DNA from 2 places in the Kocuria oceani genome. Region 1 is predicted to be linked to the other one. Evidence: predicted binding sites of a transcription regulator. Region 1 holds the regulator's gene; the other holds the start of a gene.
What was found. The regulator HrcA, encoded in region 1, represses chaperone genes, less so after heat shock. The targets are predictions, from matches to a motif close to TTNGCACTCGNNNNNNNCGAGTGCNAA.
Positions count from the first base shown of each region.

Region 2: the regulator HrcA is predicted to act here: its motif matches at 1,886-1,912, upstream of groES (co-chaperone GroES).

Region 1 covers NZ_JARAMH010000007.1:220,386-223,793, forward strand. Annotated here, with positions in the region: gene PU704_RS10165 (DUF4870 domain-containing protein) at 1-377, opposite strand, end outside; gene PU704_RS10170 (DUF3097 domain-containing protein) at 524-1,387, opposite strand; gene hrcA (heat-inducible transcriptional repressor HrcA) at 1,563-2,570, shown strand; gene dnaJ (molecular chaperone DnaJ) at 2,642-3,408, shown strand, end outside.
Region 2 covers NZ_JARAMH010000002.1:13,775-17,182, reverse strand. Annotated here, with positions in the region: gene groL (chaperonin GroEL) at 1-1,276, opposite strand, end outside; gene groES (co-chaperone GroES) at 1,424-1,720, opposite strand; gene PU704_RS02035 (siderophore ABC transporter substrate-binding protein) at 2,160-3,149, shown strand; gene PU704_RS02030 (ABC transporter permease) at 3,236-3,408, shown strand, end outside.

The sequences.
Region 1 (3,408 bases):
GGCTCCCCGTGGTTGACCCGGATCCCGCCGGCCAGGGAGCCGAGGGCCAGCAGCAGCCAGGCCGCGGCGGCGGCGAGCGCGAAGAACCAGCCGACGAACGGGACGGGGGCGAGCAGCACGCCGGCGACCACCACGAGCGTGGGCAGCAGGGTGAAGTTCATCGCCTCCCGCGACTCCTGCTCGGTGAACCTCCCCCGGCGGCGGAAGACGCGGTGGATGAGGAACGAGGGCACGAAGCCGACCACCCCGGCGAAGTGCGCCAGGGTCGCCCACTGGTGGTCCTCGGCGACGGTGAGCGGCTGCGCCACGGGGGAGAGGCCCTCGAACGGGGCCTCGGCGTTCTCGTGGCTCGATCGGGGGTCGGTCTGCACGGGCACGGAAGTCCTTCGGGGGTGGGACCGCGGCGCGGCTGCGGTCGGCGGATGGCGTGGCTCGATTCTACCGGCCGGTTCGGAAGTTGCACGGGGTTCGCCCGCGCACGTGTGCCAGTGTGACGTGATGGCGGTCGCGCCGGCCCGGGGGCTCAGGCTCCCGGGGCGGTAAGGAAGTCGATGAGCTCCTCGACCCGCCCCAGGAGGGCGGGCTCGAGGTCGGCGTAGCTGTCCACCCGGGAGAGGATGTGCTGCCACGCCCGCCCGAGGTCCCCGGGCGTGCGGTGCGGCCAGCCGAGGGCCGCGGCGGTGCCGGTCTTCCAGTCGGTGCCCCGTGGGACCTCGGGCCAGGCCTCGATGCCGAGGACCGGGGGCCGGACCGCCTGCCAGATGTCCACGTACGGGTGGCCCAGCACCAGCACGTTGCCGCCCGCCCCGGGCAGGCGCATCGTCCGCTCGGCGATCCGGGACTCCTTGGAGCCGGGCACGAGGTGGTCCACGAGGATGCCCAGCCGCCGGCCCGGGCCCGGGCCGAACTCCTGCACCGCCGCCGGCAGGTCGTCGACGCCGTGCAGCGGCTCCACGACGATGCCCTCGACGGCCAGGTCGTGGCCCCAGACCTTGGCCACGAGCTCGGCGTCGTGGTAGCCCTCGACCCAGACGCGGGAGGCCTTGGCGGTGCTTGCGCGCAGCCCCTCCACGGCCACGGAGCCGGAGCGGGTGCGCCCGGGCCGCTTCGCCGCCGGGGCCCGGCGGGGCTCCACGACGACGACGGGCTCGCCCTCCAGCAGGAAGCCCGGCCCGAGCGGGAACGCCTTGACCCGGCCGCGGCGGTCCTCCAGGCCCATGACCCGCATCCCGCCGATCGTCTCCAGGGACACGACCGCCCCGACCCAGCCGGTGGTGACGTCCTCCAGGAGCAGCCCGGGGGCGACCGGCACCTCCGCGGAGACCGGCTTCCGCCGGGCCAGGCCCGCGTCGTCGAGGCTGCGCGGCCCCCAGCCGTAGTCGCTCATGCTCGTCCTCCCGGTCGCGGTCCCGCCCGTCCGGCGCGGATCAGCCGGAAGCGTACCAAACCGGGCGGGCGGGACCGTGGGGTCGGACACGGGGGCTACACTGGATCGCGCTGGCACTGTGGCCGCCCGAGTGCCAGGCGGCCCGGGTGCCGAGGAGACGACGGGGAGGAGCGACGTGAACCATCCGAGACGACTGCAGATCCTGCAGGCCATCGTGGAGGACTACGTGCACTTCCAGGAGCCCGTGGGCTCCAAGGCCCTCGTGGAGCGGCACCGGCTCGGTGTCTCCTCGGCCACCGTGCGCAACGACATGGCCGCGCTCGAGGAAGAGGGCCTGATCACGGCCCCCCACACGAGCTCCGGCCGGATCCCCACCGACAAGGGCTACCGGACGTTCGTGGACCAGATCGCGGCCGTCAAGCCGCTGTCCGGCCCGGAGCGCCGGGCCATCCAGAGCCTGCTCGACGACGCCGCGGACCTCGACGACGTCATGGAGCGCACCGTGCGCCTGCTCGCCCAGCTCACCCACCAGGTGGCGGTCGTGCAGTACCCGAACGCGTCCGGGGTGACGGTGCGCCACGTGGAGGTCGTCGACCTCGGCGCGGGCCGGGTGCTCGTGGTGCTCATCCCCACCAACGGACGGGTCGCGCAGCGCGTGGCGGTGCTGCCCGCCCCCCTGGAGGAGACGCAGCTGCTCGAGCTGCGCACCCGGGTGCTGGCCGCGGCCGTCGGCCGTTCCCTGGCCGCGGTGCCCGCGGCGCTCGTGACCATGACCGCCGACATGGCGCCCGCGCTGCGCCCGGCCGCCGAGACGGTGGCCGAGGTCGTCGGGGCCCTGGCCGCGGGCGGGGCCGAGCACCGCATGGTCATGGCCGGCACCGCCAACCTCGCCCGCGCCACCGGGGACTTCCACCTGAGCATCGGCCCCGTCCTGGAGGCGCTCGAGGAGCAGGTCGTCATGCTCCGGCTGCTCTCCGAGATGGAGCAGGACGCCCGCGGCGTGGCCGTGCGCATCGGCGCGGAGAACGCCGCGGGGCCCCTGTCCGAGGCGGCGGTCGTCGCCACCGGCTACGGGCCCCAGTCCAAGGTCGGGGTCGTGGGCCCCATGCGCATGGACTACCCGTCCACGATGGCGGCCGTGCGCGCCGTCGCCCGCTACCTCTCCCGTATCCTCGGGGGCTGAGCCCCCGCGGGCCCCGGTGCCGGGGCCCTGCACCAGAACTCCCACCAGACCTCTCGACAGAACGGACCACGGTGAGCAATCACTACGAGACCCTGGGTGTGTCCCGCGACGCCAGCCAGGAAGAGATCAAGAAAGCCTACCGGAAGAAGGCCCGCCGGCTGCACCCGGACGTCAACCCGAGTCCCGAGGCCGCGGAGGAGTTCAAGCGCGTCTCCCACGCCAACGACGTCCTCGCCGACCCCGAGAAGCGGCGGGTGTACGACGCCACCGGCAACGAGAACGGCACCGACACCGGCTTCGGCGGCGGGTTCCCGGGCACCGGCTTCGGCTTCCAGGACATCTTCGACACCTTCTTCCAGGGCGCCGGCGGCTCCGGGGCGGGCCGGCGCGGGCCCGCCTCCCGCACCCGCCAGGGCCAGGACGCGCTGATCAACGTGCGCGTGTCCCTCAAGGACGCGGTCTTCGGCACCGAGAAGAAGATCACCGTGGACACCGCGGTGGTCTGCCCCACCTGCAACGGCAGCTGCTGCCAGGAGGGCACCCGCCCGGAGACCTGCGAGGTCTGCCACGGCGCCGGCCAGGTGCAGCGCCAGGTGCAGTCCATCCTCGGGACCGTGGTGACCGCCGCCCCCTGCGCCACCTGTGACGGCTTCGGCACGGTCATCAAGCACCCCTGCCACGAGTGCTACGGCGAGGGCCGCGTGCGCGACCGCCGCCCGCTGACCGTCAAGATCCCGGCCGGGGTCTCCTCGGGCAACCGGATCCGCCTCTCCGGCCAGGGCGAGGCCGGCACGGCCGGCGGTCCCAACGGGGACCTCTACGTCGAGCTCAAGGTCGA
Region 2 (3,408 bases), on a different contig from region 1:
ACTCGTCGAGGACCTTCGCCGCGTGCACCAGGGCCGTGCCGCCGCCAGAGACGATGCCCTGCTCGAGGGCCGCGCGGGTCGAGGACACGGCGTCCTCGATGCGGTGCTTGCGCTCCTTGGCCTCGACCTCGGTGGCCGCGCCGACCTTGATCACGGAGACCCCGCCGGCGAGGCGGGCGAGCCGCTCCTGGAGCTTCTCCCGGTCCCACTCGGAGTCGGTGCGCTCCACCTCGGCGCGGATCGTGGCGACGCGCTCCTGGATCTGCTCCGGGGTCCCGCCGCCGTCGACCACCGTGGTGGTGTTCTTGGTCACCGTGACGCGGCGGGCCGTGCCCAGCTGCTCCAGGGTCACCTGGTCGAGGCTGATGCCGAGCTCGGAGGTGATGAACTCGCCGCCGGTGAGCACCGCGAGGTCCTGCAGGATCGCCTTGCGGCGGTCGCCGAACCCGGGGGCCTTGAGCGCCACGACGTCGAGGGTGCCGCGCAGCTTGTTGACCACCAGGGTGGACAGGGCCTCGCCCTCGACGTCCTCCGCGATGATGGTCAGCGGCTTCTTGGCCTGGAGGACCTTCTCCAGCACCGGCATGAGCTCCTGCACGGAGGAGATCTTGCCCTGGTACAGCAGCACCAGGGAGTTCTCCATGACCGCTTCCTGGCGCTCGGCGTCGGTCACGAAGGACGGGGAGAGGTAGCCCTTGTCGAACTGCATGCCCTCGGTGACCTCGAGCTCCACCTCGGTGCTGGAGCCGTCCTCGACGGTGATGACACCGTCCTTGCCGACCGTCTCGAAGGCCTGGGCGATGAGCTCCCCGATGGTGGGGTCCTGGGCGGAGATGGTCGCCACGTGGGCGACGTTGACGCCCTCGACCGGGCGGGCGTTGTCCAGCAGGCGCTGCGCGACGGCCTCGACGGCCTTCTCGATGCCGCGCTTGAGGCTCAGGGGGTCCGCCCCGGCGGCCACGTTGCGCAGGCCCTCCTTGACGAGCGCCTGGGCCAGCACGGTGGCGGTGGTGGTGCCGTCGCCGGCGACGTCGTTGGTCTTGGTCGCCACCTCCTTGGCGAGCTGCGCGCCGAGGTTCTCGTAGGGCTCGTCGAGCTCGACCTCGCGGGCGATGGTCACGCCGTCGTTGGTGATCGTGGGGGCGCCCCACTTCTTGTCGAGCACCACGTTGCGCCCGCGGGGGCCGAGGGTGACCTTGACGGTGTCGGCGAGCTTGTTGACGCCGTTCTCGAGGGACTTGCGGGCGGCATCGTCGAATGCCAGCTGCTTGGCCATGGGCGAAGAGCTCCTTCTGGGTGGCTGGTGGTCCAGCGGGGTTCGGGAATTCGGGGACGACGAAGGGTGCCCGCCGCGGGCCCGCCGGGAAAGCGGGGCGCGCGGCGGGCACCCTTCGTCAGGACTGCGCGGCCTGCTGCGCCGGCTCTACTTCTCGACGACGGCGAGGACGTCGCGGGCCGGGAGCACCAGGTACTCCTCGCCGTTGTACTTGACCTCGGTCCCGCCGTACTTGGAGAAGATCACGACGTCGCCCTCCTTGACGTCGACCGGGATGCGGTTGCCGGAGTCGTCGACACGGCCGGGGCCCACGGCCAGGACCTTGCCCTCCTGGGGCTTCTCCTTGGCGGTGTCCGGGATGACGAGACCGGAAGCGGTGGTCTGCTCAGCGGCGAGCGGCTGAACGACGATGCGATCCTCGAGGGGCTTGATGGAGACCGACACGATCTCTCCTTCTCTGTAGGCGTGGAAAGCGGTGGGCGACCGCGGGCAGGGCCCGCCGTCGTGCTTCGGGCCGGTTGGCGCACCAACCGTCGTCGCGGTGCCGATCGATCGCCTGGCCCTTAGCACCCTCACCCGGAGAGTGCCAAGGCCGACTATAGAAGTCGCCTAGCAGTCGGTCAAGGCGAGTGCCAGCGCGGTGGAGCGGCCGGTCCCATGCCGGTCGAATTAGGGCACGCCGATGTTCTCCAATGATTTGCCTCACCCGCCCGGAACACTCTAGGTTGAGCGGTAAGGCAAGCCTTACCTCGGCCGAGAACCGGTGCCGCCCCGACGTCCCGTGCACTGCACCGGGACGTCGCCACGTGCGGCGCCCCGCCGTGCGCCCCGCCGGGGGCGGCACGACGGGACCCGCACCCGAATCCCCGCACGAAGGAACACCATGAACCGCACCCAGTACCCGGCCGCCGTCCTGGCCGCCGTCAGCGCCCTCGCCCTCACCGCCTGCGGTGGATCCCAGGGCGGCGAGACGGCGTCCGCGGAGTCCTCCGCCGCCTCCACGGTCGAGGTCGAGGACAACTACGGCACCCAGACCGTGAACGCCCCGCCGGCGTCCGTGGTCGCCACCGACAACCGGACCTTCGAGACGCTGGCGGACTGGGGCATCGAGCTGGTGGCCGCCCCGCGCGCCCTCATGCCGGACACCATCGCCTACGCCGACGACGAGTCCGTCACCGACCTCGGCAACCACCGCGAGCCCGACCTCGAGGCCGTCGTCGCGGCGGACCCCGACCTCATCGTCAACGGTCAGCGCTTCGCGGACTACCGCGATGACTTCGCCGACCTCGTGCCGGACGCCACCATCGTGGAGCTCGACCCCCGGGAGGACCAGCCCTTCGACGAGGAGCTGAAGCGGCAGACCTCGGTGCTGGGCGAGATCTTCGACCGGAGCGCGGAGGCCGAGGAGATCAACGGCGCCTTCGACGCGGCGATGCAGCGAGTCGTCGAGGAGTACCAGCCCGGGGACACGGTCATGGCCGTCACCGTCTCCGGCGGCGAGATCGGCTACATCGCCCCGGAGGTGGGGCGGACCCTGGGCCCGCTGTTCGAGATCTTCGACTTCGCCCCGGCCCTCGAGGTCGACGGGGCCACCGACGACCACCAGGGCGACGACATCTCGGTCGAGGCGATCGCGGACTCGAACCCCGACTGGATCCTCGTAATGGACCGTGACGCGGCCGTCAGCCCCGACGACGCCGAGTACACGCCGGCGCAGGAGGTCGTCGAGAACGCCGAGGCGCTGCGCAACGTCACCGCGGTGCGGGAGGACAACGTGGTGTACATGCCCAAGGACACGTACACCAACGAGGGCATCCAGACCTACACGGAGTTCTTCAACACCCTGGCCGACGCCATGGGCGAGCAGAACTGACCGACCGTGCGGACGACGGTGGTGGGGCCTCCGACGGCGGACACCACCACCGTCCCGCGCCGGGCACGAGGCCGGAGGAGAGGCTCATGACGACGACCACACCGGGTCCCCCGGCCGGGAACGGCCCGGGGAGCAAGGGCGCGCTGTTCGACCGGAAGCTGCTCGCCGGCGCGCTGGGGGTCCTCGCGCTGCTGGCCGCGTCCCTCCTCACGGGGGTCTACGACGTGTTCGGCGCCGAGGGCGGCGGCGAGATGTTCGC